DNA from 3 places in the Candidatus Brocadia sinica JPN1 genome. Region 3 is predicted to be linked to each of the others. Evidence: riboswitches for the same ligand, from Rfam matches in the RefSeq annotation. Region 3 holds a riboswitch; each other region holds the start of a gene.
What was found. Region 3 has a riboswitch for cyclic di-GMP ahead of BROSI_RS18560 (LamG domain-containing protein). Riboswitches for the same ligand answer to the same signal wherever they lie in the genome.
Positions count from the first base shown of each region.

Region 1: another riboswitch for cyclic di-GMP. It lies ahead of BROSI_RS00795 (right-handed parallel beta-helix repeat-containing protein); the one in region 3 lies ahead of BROSI_RS18560 (LamG domain-containing protein).
Region 2: another riboswitch for cyclic di-GMP. It lies ahead of BROSI_RS10080 (hypothetical protein); the one in region 3 lies ahead of BROSI_RS18560 (LamG domain-containing protein).

Region 1 covers NZ_BAFN01000001.1:187,994-192,513, reverse strand. Annotated here, with positions in the region: gene BROSI_RS00795 (right-handed parallel beta-helix repeat-containing protein) at 1-2,505, opposite strand, end outside; cyclic di-GMP riboswitch class I at 2,612-2,753, opposite strand; gene rtcA (RNA 3'-terminal phosphate cyclase) at 2,872-3,906, opposite strand; gene BROSI_RS00785 (c-type cytochrome) at 4,001-4,348, opposite strand; gene mobB (molybdopterin-guanine dinucleotide biosynthesis protein B) at 4,460-4,520, opposite strand, start outside.
Region 2 covers NZ_BAFN01000001.1:2,235,276-2,239,795, forward strand. Annotated here, with positions in the region: gene tnpC (IS66 family transposase) at 1-106, opposite strand, end outside; gene BROSI_RS10080 (hypothetical protein) at 600-1,079, opposite strand; cyclic di-GMP riboswitch class I at 1,315-1,429, opposite strand; gene shc (squalene--hopene cyclase) at 1,468-3,534, opposite strand; gene BROSI_RS10090 (mechanosensitive ion channel family protein) at 3,747-4,520, opposite strand, start outside.
Region 3 covers NZ_BAFN01000001.1:4,028,162-4,032,681, reverse strand. Annotated here, with positions in the region: gene BROSI_RS18565 (carboxypeptidase-like regulatory domain-containing protein) at 1-214, shown strand, start outside; cyclic di-GMP riboswitch class I at 826-902, shown strand; gene BROSI_RS18560 (LamG domain-containing protein) at 939-4,520, shown strand, end outside.

The DNA.
Region 1 (4,520 bases), 3.8 Mb from region 3:
AACAATAGATTCAAGACAACTATCAAATGAGCTTAACCATGGGGTAAAATCAACATTAGCGCTGACTGCATCGCCTGAACCAGGCCCGACACCACCGGGTCCATCGGCGCTGCCCCACCAGTTGTTTTCAGCGTCAAGCGTGACAGAACTGGAGTTATTGTAAACGCCATAACTCGTATTGCCGGAGATGCTGCAATCCGCTATGGTTGGAATCGAATTACTCATTGCATAGACGCCATTGACATTATTCGTTATTCTTGAACAAGATATTAATGGCAGGGCGCCGCTTCCGGTTGTATAAATTCCATGTCCATCAGAATTCCTTATTTTGCAATGTTGGATAGTGGGCGAGGCTTGGTTGCAATTTATGTTGGAATTGTGACTGCCATATCCACCATATTCCACCGTGCAATAGTCCATAATTGTTGCGCTATCATCTGTGCTATTGTAAAACACGATCCCTTCCCAGTCTGCAGGCGAGGGGGTTGATTCGTTTGAGGTGAAGGTGATGGGATTGCCGCTTGTCCCGTCGGCAATTAAAGCAGCCGCGCCGTAATATCCGAAGTAAATACCTGTTCCGGCATCAAATTTCACCAGACACCCGGGATTTATCGTCAATATTGCATCACTATATACGTGGGTGCCTCCGCCAGTTACATTAAAATATAAGTCCTGCGGCACCCAGGTATGGTTTGACGTTATATTCCCGCTGCGCACCTGAATGGCATCTGTCCCATTGCCGCTTCCGGTATTTCCTGTTACGTTGCTGTCCAGCATGTTACAATACTCGCTTATGGGGTAACTGCCATTGTCATTTATCGTATTGTTTGTCAACGTGGGAGCAGCATTATTATCACAATATATCCCATATCCATCCGAATGCCGTACGGTGCAATTTTGTATGGTAGGCGAGGCTTGGTCGCAATTGATATTGGAGTTGTGACTGCCATATCCCCCATATTCCACCGCACAATAGTCCATAATCGTTGAGCCATCAACCGTGCTGTTCCAAAAAACGATCCCCCGCCAGTCGCCGGGCGCAGGGGTCGATTCATTTGAGGTAAAGGTAATAGGACTGCCGCTTGTCCCGTTGGCAATCAAAGTACCCGCGCTGTAATACCCAATAGAAAGTCCTCCAATACTATTAAATTTCACCAAACACCCAGGATTTATCGTCAATATTCCATCGCTATATACATGGATGACTCCGCCAGTCACATTAAAGTAAAGGTCTTGCGGAACCCAGGTACGGTTTGATGTTATACTTCCGTCCCGCACCTCAATGGCATCTGTCCCATTACCGCTCCCCGTATTGCCTGTTACATGGGTATCCAATATACCGCAATACAAACTTATGGGGTAACTGCCATTGTTACTTAACGTGTTGTTTGTCAATGTGGGTGCTGAGTTATTATCACAATAGATTCCATATCCATCCGAATGCCGTATGGTGCAATTTTGTATGGTTGGAGAGGCGTTGTCGCAGTTGATGTTGGAATTGTAAGTGTCTTCATATCCCCCATATTCTATCGTGCAATAGTCCAGAATCGTTGAGCCGTCAACCGTGCTGTTGAAAAAAACGATCCCCCGCCAATCACCGGGCGCTGGGGTTGATTCATTTGAAGTGAAAGTAATAGGGATGCCGCTTGTCCCGTTGGCAATCAAAGTAGCCGCGCTGTAATACCCGATGAAAAGGGCTGCCGTGCTATTAAATTTCACCAGAGACCCGGGATTTATCGTCAATATTGCGCCACTATATACATGGATGATGCCCGTTACATTAAAGTAAAGGTCTTGCAGAACCCAGGTACGGTTTGATGTTATACTTCCGTCCCGCACCTCAATGGCATCTGTCCCATTACCGCTCCCGGTATTGCCTGAAATATTGCTGTCGAGTATGCCGCAGTACAAACTTATAGGATAAACGCCATTGTTACTTAACGTGTTGTTTGTCAATGTGGGCGCTGAGTTATTATCACAATAGATTCCATATTCATCCGAATACCGTATGGTACAATTCTGGATGGTAGGCGAGGCGCTGTCGCAGTCGATGTTCGAATGGTGACTGTCATATCCCCCATATTCTACCGTGCAATAATCCATAATCGTTGAGCCATCAACCGTGCTGTTCCAAAAAACGATCCCCCGCCAGTCGTTAGGCGCAGGGGAACCTGTATTGGAAGTGAAGGTGATGGGAGCATCTTCTGTCCCTACCGCATTCAAAGTAGCCGCGCTGAAATACCCGATGTAAAGACCCGCCATACTATCAAACCTTACCTCACACCCTTTCTCTATCGTTAATGTTGCTCCGCTATACACATGTATGGTGGTCGTAACGATATGGGGATTGTCAGCGGCATACCACGTCTCATTGCTGGTAATATTACTGCTGTGGTTCAGCGCATAAGAAACCCCATTACTGGACAATGTTAGCAGACAGACCGCAAGCAAGAGCAGCCCTGCACTCAACAAAAACGACCTTGCACTCCGTTTGACAATATCCATAAATTTTTTTCTCCTTCCCCTCCGCAAATAAAATTGATATAAAGTGGCTTTTTGATGCTATAAAAACAAAAAAGCCTTACTGCAAAGATATTTTATAGCAAACACCTTCGGCAGTAAGGCTATCTTATGTGATGCGTATTTCCGTATACGCTATAAAGTTTTTATTTCTTTATTCCTATACTTCCTTATACAGGTAAAGACCCTTTCCTTTGCGTCCCCTGATCGCTCAGGGTTTGCCTTTATCGAACTGTTTTTTGATCATATTGAGCTTACTAGGCAGCTCACAGAGTATACATAACTTTAGAATTTGTCAACTGAAAAATAAACTTTTTTCAAAGTGGTGATAATGATTTCCTGTTACCCAGGTCAATGTATTTTTACAGATCCTTCCTCGTTGAGATTTCCCAGGATGTCGACAGTGACCGGTAAAAACAGTTTTACAATTTCAATATTCGTGAGCAGGTGTTGTGTAACCCTGGGTGTGGTAAATTGTGATGTCCCTTTTGTAAGGGCAAGGGGGATGATGAGTTGGTCTGCAAGATGCTCATCAATGACGCCCTTGGTTTCGAGGAAAGAGAAGAATTCATTACACGCCTCATCGGCAACAGTTTCTGCACGCTTACCGATGGCGCCTAAACTAAAATAGCAACACTGGCTGTGTTCAAATTTCCCCACCAGGAGTAACATTGTGCCCCTTCCAAGTGCAGGCGTTTCTCTCATCGATATTTCGTGAGGTATATTTTGTTCTAATAATTTTTTCTTTGCTTGTGTTTGCTGCCGGAAGGCAATATTTATATCCAGATTGCTTACAGCAGATATTCCCATTACCTGGATAAGCCTCCCTCTGTCCTCAATCCGTATTGGATGTTGCGGGCGTGCCGGATTTATGTTTATGAAAACCTCACCACCACCACGAGGATAATATCCCGCTCTTAGTGTCTCTATTTCTGCATCAAAACCAATTTTTTTAAGAAAGTATAACCACTGTTGCATGAGGTAATCTATACAGGGACTGTGGCTGACATGGGTACCGCCAATGATGGTGATTGAAGAAGGTTTATTCGCCAGACTGAGTGGGTAAAATATGGTTTGCAAAACGAGCGAAACAGAGCCCGCCGTTCCGATGTCAAGACGATACGCACCCGCTTTTACCTCTCCGGGATAGAATTTGAGATCAGTAGATCGGAGCAGATTTCCAACGACTTTGGCATTGCAAATCTGCGATGTGGCATTTACCGCCTGAAGGTGCTGATAGCTGAGTCCTGGTATTTTCCTGTTAGCCCGGATGTTAAATATCTCAAAGGGCCTTTTTGTAATAGCCGATAACGAAAGGGCGGTACGCAGGATCTGTCCGCCTCCTTCTCCAAATGAACCATCGATTTCAATAACGTCATTATTCATAACTCATATTTTATTACAAAAAGAAAGGGTAGGACATGAAAATGTCCTACCCTTTTGATTTCACAAAATCTATGAAAACTATTTCCAGGTTGAATTATTTGCCGCCAAATTCCCGAACTAATTTGACGAGTGGCTCAAGATCAGCAGCATCAACTCCGAGATCCGATAGTTTGACGTAATTTGGATTCTTCGTGCCTTCGGTCATAGACTTTTTCATATCTGCATCAGTTCTGGATTTTTGATAATCTGCATTCGTGAAGTCTGGTACACCAAATTGCTTTCCAGCCTCGCTTCCTTTCCCATCGGCGCCGTGGCATAATTCACAGGTGTCCTTGTAAATCTTTTTAATATCTCCAGCATTTGCTATCAAAGCGGGAAAGCTAATATACGCGCCAAATATCGTTGCCATAGAAACTGCGCAATAACTAAAAATCTTTTTCAATGAAATTTCCTCCTAAAAAATGTACGCCTATTTACAAAACATTACGAAACATGTTCGTCCTGGGACAAATCACATGATATTTTGCCGAAATACTCATCACCTCCTGTTGAATCACCTCATCTTTGATTCTATAAAATTTATGATGTTATTCAAGTCATCCTTACAAAAAATC
Region 2 (4,520 bases), 1.8 Mb from region 3:
ATAACTCTACCATGGACCTCATGGCTGGCGACAGCACTTTCTCTTCAGAAAGAAGCTTCTCTACTTTTTGGAGCGTTACCTCTATGTCTATATTGTCTATCGTCAATGAATCCGCCTGTATGATGAGCCACCCATTTATTTACTGCGGCTATTATATCACAGGCTTTTTCATCCTTTTTATTGGCGCTATAAGACACGACAAAAGCACGAATTCCTCTTACCAACACCAGCCTGTCCATGTCTGTGCTCTCTCCTCATGTAGGCTGTACTAACCACCTCTACAGGCCATATATGCCACAAACTAATCCAAACGACTCTCTGTCCCGGATATCCTGTCAAACATATTTTAAAATATTTTCACTGAATAGTTACCCCTTACAAAACTCTGGATCCCTTGTTGTAGGAGTTAAATCATATGCCCCCCCTTCCTATTTCAAAGATGCGAGGACGTATCTTATTTAAATCGGCATCATCTTCATTTAAGATGCCCAGTGTCTGTAACGCAGCAACAAAGACGGAAGTTTGATAGGTGGATCTAAACGGAGGAACATCTCGTTGCCATTTACCAGGAAATTCCAGTCCATAACTCGATGCGGCGATCAGGTTCCTTGTAAAAGGTAATTCTGTGTATGCCAGAGGCGTGCGTCAAGGTCTGTGGTAAAAAAGATGGTGTTAGGAAATTCATTACGAAGCGCTTGCAATATCAGCGTATCCTGACGATACCACTCGTATGGAACTAGACGTTCTTCCCCATTAATCTCTGCTTTAAACGCTCCAATATGTGTTTCATTCCTGGGTTGATATCCGGCAACATGAAGCGCTGAAAGCACGGCATATCGAGTTCTCTGTCGCTCCTCTGCATCTTCTGTATAATGACCATCAGTAATCATAACGGGCATGATCAATACCTTCTTAATATCTTTTTGAGGTATGAATATCTTTGAACAGGGGTCATTGATATTACGAATTGTAAAATCTTGATGTGACACCTTGGCATCTTTTCTATAACTTTCAACGGCTTGAAATGGATCCTGCCACAGACGGGCAAGCACCTTTTCCTCATCTACCTGCCGTTCCATCCACCTGCGATAATTGCAGCAATAAGCAGGGTAATAGAAAATGGAAACGATGCTTGTTGCTCTTGTTGTTCGGTCATAGTTATGGTATTAATTTTTTGAAATAAAAAGGATGCAAAGTTAAATAGCTATTATGTTTGTTCAGCAAAGAATCAAATAGGTGGATAAAAAATTATGCCCCTTTTTTCTTGTCCTAAAAATAAAAAAGCCGTACTGCAATATATTCATAGCAAACATCTTTGGCAGTAAGGCTGTCTTTTTCAAAGCCGTTTGAACGGTTTAAGCGGTTTAAACCGCTTACAAGACCCTGTCCTTTGCGTCCCCTGATCGCTCAGGGTTTGCCCTTATCGTGATGTGAATTTTTCAGTGGAAACAGACAAAGTGTGCCACGTCACACCTTGTTATGTATGGAATTGCGATATCTCCCCAATGCCATCAAGGGGAAATAGTTGCGATACATATGGTATTTTAAATAAAAGACCTTAGGGAAACCCGTTGCGGTAAATTCAACTTCATCCCAGCTTCCGTCTTCTTTTTGTTTCATTAATAAAAATTTTATACCCCTTTCTACTGCATCAGAATGTATCTCACCTGCGGCCATTAAACCCAACAAAGCCCACGCCGTCTGCGAAGGCGTACTTTTGCCAATTGCCTTAAGGAATGGGTCATCATACGATTTTATCGTCTCGCCCCATCCCCCATCGGAATTTTGGACACTTTTCAACCACGCAACGGCCTTTTTGATATACGGCTTGTTCATGTCCTCTCCAACTGCTGCAAGTCCGGCGAGCACAGACCATGTGCCGTAAATATAGTTTGCGCCCCAACGCCCAAACCATGTTCCGTCTTTTTCCTGTTCTTTTTTGAGAAATTCTATCGCCATGCGAATCTGGCCCGAGGTCTTACTAAACCCAATACGACCTAAAAATTCTGTACATCGGGCAGTAACATCGCTCGTACTCGGGTCTAATAATGCATTAAAATCCGCAAACGGTATGTGATTGAGAATAGCTCTGTTATTGTTGCGGTCAAATGCGCCCCAACCTCCATCATCACATTGCATAGCCATAATCCATCGTAATCCACGTAAAACCGATGCCTCCTTGTGGGCAGTTTCAGGCAATGATACCCGCTGTAATGCCATAAGCACGGCCGCACTGTCGTCGGTATCGGGATAAAACTCGTTTGCATATTGGAAATACCAGCCGCTCGGTTCTTCCACCTTGCACTTTAAAGCCCAATCTCCAAAATTCCTGACTTCCTTGCTGATGAGCCATCGCCCTGCTTTTTGTAATGCCGGATCGCTGCCGGGTATCCCCGAGTCATGAAGCGCAATGATTGCCCATGCCGTATCCCAGACAGGCGATACGCATGGTTGTAAATAGAGTTTATTCACTTCGTATACAACCAGGTTTTCTACCTCTTGCAACTGGCTCTTTAATGCGGGGTGGTCATCCGGATATCCAAGGCATTTCATGGCAAAGATCGAGTTGACCATTGCGGGCCATATAGCCCCTAAACCACCGGATTTTTCCACATGGTCCAGCATCCATTTTTCTGCCTTGCGGAGGGCCATCCTTCTGATAAATTTAATGGGTTGCTGTTCATATCTCCTGAAAATACTATCGGCATCAATAAAGAAATTATGCCAGCTCAATCCCGATTGGTCCCGCTTAATACGGTAAACTACCTTTTCGCGCGGGATCAGGTAAAGTTCCTTCAGCATGTCATCCCCTACCGGAATATGCGGCTTTTTAGCTATGGCAATGGAAAGGGGAACAACAATACATCTCGACCAATACGACATCTCGTAGATGCTAAAATAAAAACCCGGTGGAAACAGGATCATTTCGGCCGGAACAGCGGGTACGGCCTGCCAATCAACCTGTCCAAACATGGCAAGATAAATCTTCGTAAAACAGTTGGCCTTCATGATGCCGCCCATCTCAAGGATGCGCTTCCTGGCTTTTTGCATAAAGGGTTCGTTTGCAGAGTATCCTGCCAATTTCAAGGCAAAATAGGCCTTTACCGAAGCGCTGATTTCGCTCGGCCCTCCGTAATAAATATTCCACCCCCCGTCAGAGATCTGATGTTCACAGAGTAGATTCGCTGCCAATCTTTGTTTTTCCTGGTTTACCTTTCCAAGAAAATGCATGAGCATGATGTATTCAGATGTTATGGTAGTATCTGCCTCTAAGATTCCCACCCAATGTCCATCAGACCGGTTTTGATTGCGGAGAAGGTATTGTTGTGCCCTATATATGGTAATGTCTAGGGGATTTTTTGTTGACAACGGAGTATGGAAACCTGCCCCAAGAGGCATACTTTCGAATCTTAATTCATGCTCGGATAATTCAGGAATAGGGTGATTGCCGTTCCCGTTCCCATTTCCGTTGCCGTTGAATTTATGGATACTTGTTTCCAATCGTTCAAAAAAGCTAATTAAGAAATTTCTCATACTTTAGAATCTCCCAAACAACACTCCAATATCAATTTATTATCATTCTAAAATAGTAAGTAGATGATTACCATAAGGTTAAGGAAATACTTTGGCCAACAAAATAACAAATTTAGGAATTAATTGCAAGGAAAACTTACATTGTTACTAAATTTCTTGATAGAAAATACCTTCTGTTATTTTTCTATTGAAACAGGCCAAGGTGTCGACCATCAAGATGAAGTCTCTGTGACCTTTGCGGTATCTGTGGTGGGTTGAATCGGCACAGAAATTCTTTGCTGAGACTGAGATGGAGCAGTATGGATGGTGTATGTCGTGTAAGGAATTTCCCACCCAAATTTATTGCATGTGTTTAATGCAATTTTTTGAATGATTCGGGAAAGTTTATAATAATCTTTTGCAACCTGCCCCGAAAAATCAGCAAGAATTATATAGTCGAGAGATGAATCGCCGACTGCTTTAAATTCCACAGTAAGCTTGATGATGTCATTCCCATAACCTTCGTTTATAAGCCCAGCCTTTATCATTTCTCTCAGTTTATCAGGAATTTCTGTAGTGCTTATTGACTGATACTGGTAATCAATACCAAAGGTAACATTAACGCGAAAATTCCTGGAAATATTCGTTGGATTTTGTTTCAAAAATTCTTCCGTAGGATAAGTTTTATAACTGCCACCGCCGATAATAAGTTGTACAGTCTCGGGAGTCTGTGTAACCACCCTACCCATTGTCCCATCTGCCAGAAGCACCCAATCGTTTTCTTTGCAAGGAAACCAGGGTTCATCCGGATGATATGGGCGCGATCTGATATCTTTCAAATCCCGTATGGGAATCCTGAGCATTCCACCCTTCAATTCCGGATTAACCAGGAGGGTATAGAGGTGCAACGAAGCCACCTTCCATGGAAGACCATTGTATATCACGCGTTCATTTTCCTTCACAGTTCCAAGGTTTAATAAAAGGGTGCCTTGTTCATAGAAACGAGG
Region 3 (4,520 bases):
AAAAATTGTGGTCATGACCTTATCAGGAAAGATTGTAGAGACCGTAGCGACTGACAATGATGGCAGATACAGTATCACCTTGCCTGGCGGGACTTATCGCGTTGAAATGCTCCCTTCATCATCAGAAATGACAAAAGATTTACCTACCGTAGTAACTATTATCAAAGGTAAAGAGACACACCTTGATATTCACATAGACACTCGCATACGTTAGATGATGTATATTTTTAAATTATACGACCTTCCCGTAGTTAGCCCCGCACCTAACCCATAACTTCCATCAACTTCACTGCAGCCAAGATACGCTTCATCCTCGGACCAAGGGAACCATTAGAACGATGTTCACTCCGAAGTGGAAAATAAAAAGGCAGTGAAAAGCCTTAGTCTTTTGGTCTTTTCGTTGATTAAGAAGCTTTTTTCTCGTGACTATCCTATGTTCCGGCTCGGTAATACCTCTGGCAGCTTTATCTGCAACGCCTCTATCTACGGCTTGGTTACCGTCGTTACGTCATACAAAAACAGTCTCGGCTCCTTGTCTCGCCGTCTTACCTCAAACAGCTTTCACCCTATCTTTTCCTGATTCCCCGATAGTCACGCCAAATTATCGTACGGATTATTCTCGTCAAATCCACGCTTCATATCCAGGACATCACCCGCCTATCAGACGAATTTCCGCTCAAACACTAAATATTTTAACAAATCTGCCGATAATTTTACCATCTAACGACTAAAGATACTAAATCCACACTTAATTATTGAGAAAGCGAGGTGATTGAGCATCGGAATGGATTAACAAATTTGCTAGACCTACAAAAGAGGTGGCAAATTTGAAAAAGGCAAACCAATCGTGAGATTGGGACGCAAAGCTATGGGTCTTCAATGAAGAATGCCAGGCTGCCATATTTGTTTTAGTAAATCTTTTGTTGGGAGAAGTACTTATGAAAATTACAAATACTTTTTTAGGATATGTGTTTTTAGTATTCACTCAAGTGTTTTTCTTGTTTGAAACAGGGCTAATATCTACGGTTTCAGCGAATGATACATGGAAAAGTTGGTATGGTATTACTGTAGATGGATCAGCAGAAAGTGGCGCAAAATATGCAAGGCAGATGGGGTATGATTCTATAAACATAAAATCCGGTATCTATGCCTCCCCTGATACCTATAAAGGCAAGCAAGCCTTTTCAGGTTTTAAATTTTATTTCATTAACCCTGATAAAATGCTGATTAGGAGTATGGGATATGATAGGAATATAAACATTACAAAATCTTATTCACAAGCAGAACGAGATTTTTACAATCAGTATATGACGTGGAAGAGCTATGATCCGTTTCCGGACAATATAGCAACGGGCTGGTTTCAGGGCACATCAACGGAATTTAATCCACTTTGGGATTTTCAGCAACAGGCGGTTATCGATATGGTTGTTGAGGGAGTTATAGCTATGTGCCATGACTATGAAGATGTAAGCTTGCCATTTACCTTTGCCGGACATATGTATGATGAGCCTGCTCTTGATGGTTATTTTTTTAATTGGATAAATGGAGATAATGAAGTAACTTACTTATCCAATTGGACGGGGACAGAGTCTGGTTTACTACACGGAACTATAACGCATGAATATGCAACATATCAAGATGGGAAAGCTGCTTTTTTCAAACAATTGAAGGCAAGAATGCTGGCTGAATTTCCTAATGCTAAATGGATCGTAGAGCCATATGATGTGTACTGGGGATGGATAAATCAGATAAAAGATCGTACAGACAAAGATGAATTAACCCCTGATATGATTTCACAGGAAAGCTCTAGTACGGAATTTGTAGATGATAGCGCTATTTTTAATTCAGGATTGGCTATTACGAAAGATATGATGGGCATCAGTCAGCCCAACAGTGTCGACGAGTATGAAAATCGTCTTTATGCGGCCAATGCTGGTATCAACAGGGCATGGTATAATTGGTTCCTGCGGTTCGGCGGCACGGGAAATATGCCGAGCTTTCAGAACATCACGGAAGTCTATCCCAGACTTAAACTCATACGGTGTTTGCCGAATTGGGACAATTTAAATAATGTTCCTCTCACCGATCGTTCATGGGATGGCAGTGTGTATCGGAGCACAAAGAGTTATGCCAGCAGCGATGTCATGTATTCACGTCAGCCGAAGACAGGAAAACTCTTTGTGGTGTTTGTGACGAAAAACGGCGTGGTAAAACTCAATGCGGGTGAGACGGTCACCGGGGTACAACGTGCCGATGGATACTTTATTGAGTCCGGGGATGGGAGCGCCGATGTTGCAATAGTTGGCGATGAAATAAGGTTAAAGAGTGGGGTTAGTATTGATGTCGATGCAACCAATGGTCAGGTGAAGGGGAGGGGATATATTTTTACAGTATCAACATCAACCGGTATACCTCCAAAGGTTGTGACGGGGTCAGCGACCGATGTGACGTCAAATTCCGCTACGTTGGGAGGCACAGTGAATGCCAATGGCTTATCAACTACAGCATGGTTTGAGTATGGCACAATAAGCGGGACATATGGCAGCAAGTCATCGGCGCAGGGTGTCAGCAGTTCAGGCGACACAGCAATAAGCATAGGCATAAACGGCTTGTCGGCAGCGAAGACGTATTACTACAGGCTGGTGGCGCAGAACAGCGCAGGGACCGCATACGGGAGTGAAATGTCCCTTATTACACCGGACACTCTTGCGCCAAATTGTTCCGTAAACATCAACAATGGCGACTTCTATACCACATCCACTGCCGTGACCCTGGATTTATCGGCTACTGATGATGTGGGGGTGACAGGGTATTATCTCTCTATGGATTCAACGGTTCCTCTGGCATCGGCCGCAGAATGGACTATGGTATCATCCACTACTGCTTTTCATGCCAGCGTTTCGTATAACCTAAGCGCCGGGGACGGCGGCAAGACGGTATATGCCTGGTATAAGGATGCCGCCGGGAATGTATCAAACACAACCAGCGACTCAATCACTTTAGATACAACTATTCCACTGATAACAATCACGAGTCCTACATCCAATACCACTCATACAACAACGAGTGGCACGATCACTCTAGGCGGAAGCGCCTCAGACAGCGCAAGCGGTGTAAGCAAGGTGGCATGGAGTAGCGACAAGGGGGGAAGCGGCACGGCCAGCGGAACGACCGGTTGGTCTATCTCCGGTATAAGTTTATCGACAGGTGATAATGTAATTACCGTTACAGTCACTGATGGGGCAAACAACACAGGGACAGATACAATTACCGTTGAGAAGTTGGAAACGAACACCGGCACCGGCCTGCAGGCATGCTATCCTTTCAATGAGGGGACCGGGACAATTGCTACAGATAAGTCCGGAAATGGTAACGACGGTGCGATCAACGGTGCTACATGGGCGGCAGGGAAGAGAGGAAAGGGATTAAGTTTTAATGGCGCCAGCAATTCTGTATCAATTCCCCTTCTGAACCATGATGAAATTTCCATTGCTGCATGGTTTTATAAAAATGCAAATGACACAACGGATGCTGATGCCATATTGGGTGCGTGGAAATGGAATTCAGATATTCAACTTCGCGAGGGGTTTGATGTGCGATTTTACAATACCACACCTGATAGACTTGAATTTATTCTTATGACGCAAGACGGGAACGGGAAGAAAACACAGAAAACTGCTGTAAAGGACTTGAGCAATTCAGTGGGCAAGTGGTATCATGTTGCAGGGACATACAACAAGACAACGGGAGAACAGAGGCTCTATGTGGGTGGCCTGCTGGTTGATACAAAATTCCATCCCGCCGGTAATACAATCGTGCCATCGACATCTTATGCTGATGTGAGAATAGGGTACTCGAGGGTTAATAATGGTTATTTTAATGGCAAGATCGACGAAGTCTACTTTTACAATAAACCTTTGAGCGACCAGGAAGTGCAAGATTTGTATAATGCCGTTAGCGATGGCATGCAGTCCCGCTATACGTTCGATGAAGGAAGCGGATTGGTCGCCACAGATTCATCCGGCAATGGTAACGATGGCGCCATCGCGGGGGCAACATGGACAACGGGTAAAAACGGTAAGGCATTGAATTTTGATGGAATTAATGATTTCGTGTCAGTTCCACGGACAAATCAGGACGAAATTTCCATTGCTGCATGGTTCTACAAGACCGTAAATGATAAAAAGGCTGCTGATGCCATTTTGGGCGCATGGAAATGGAATTCTGATGTGCAACTTCAGGAGGGGTTTGATGTGCGATTTTACAATACCACACCTGATAGACTTGAATTTATTCTTGTGACGCAGGATGGGAATGGGAAGAAAACACAGAAAACTGCTGTAAAGGACTTGAGCAATTCAGTGGGCAAGTGGTATCATGTTGCAGGGACATACAACAAGACAACGGGAGAACAGAGGCTCTATGTGGGTGGCCTGCTGGTTGATACAAAATTCCATCCCGCCGGTAATACAATCGTGCCATCGACATCTTATGCTGATATGAGAATAGGGTACTCGAGG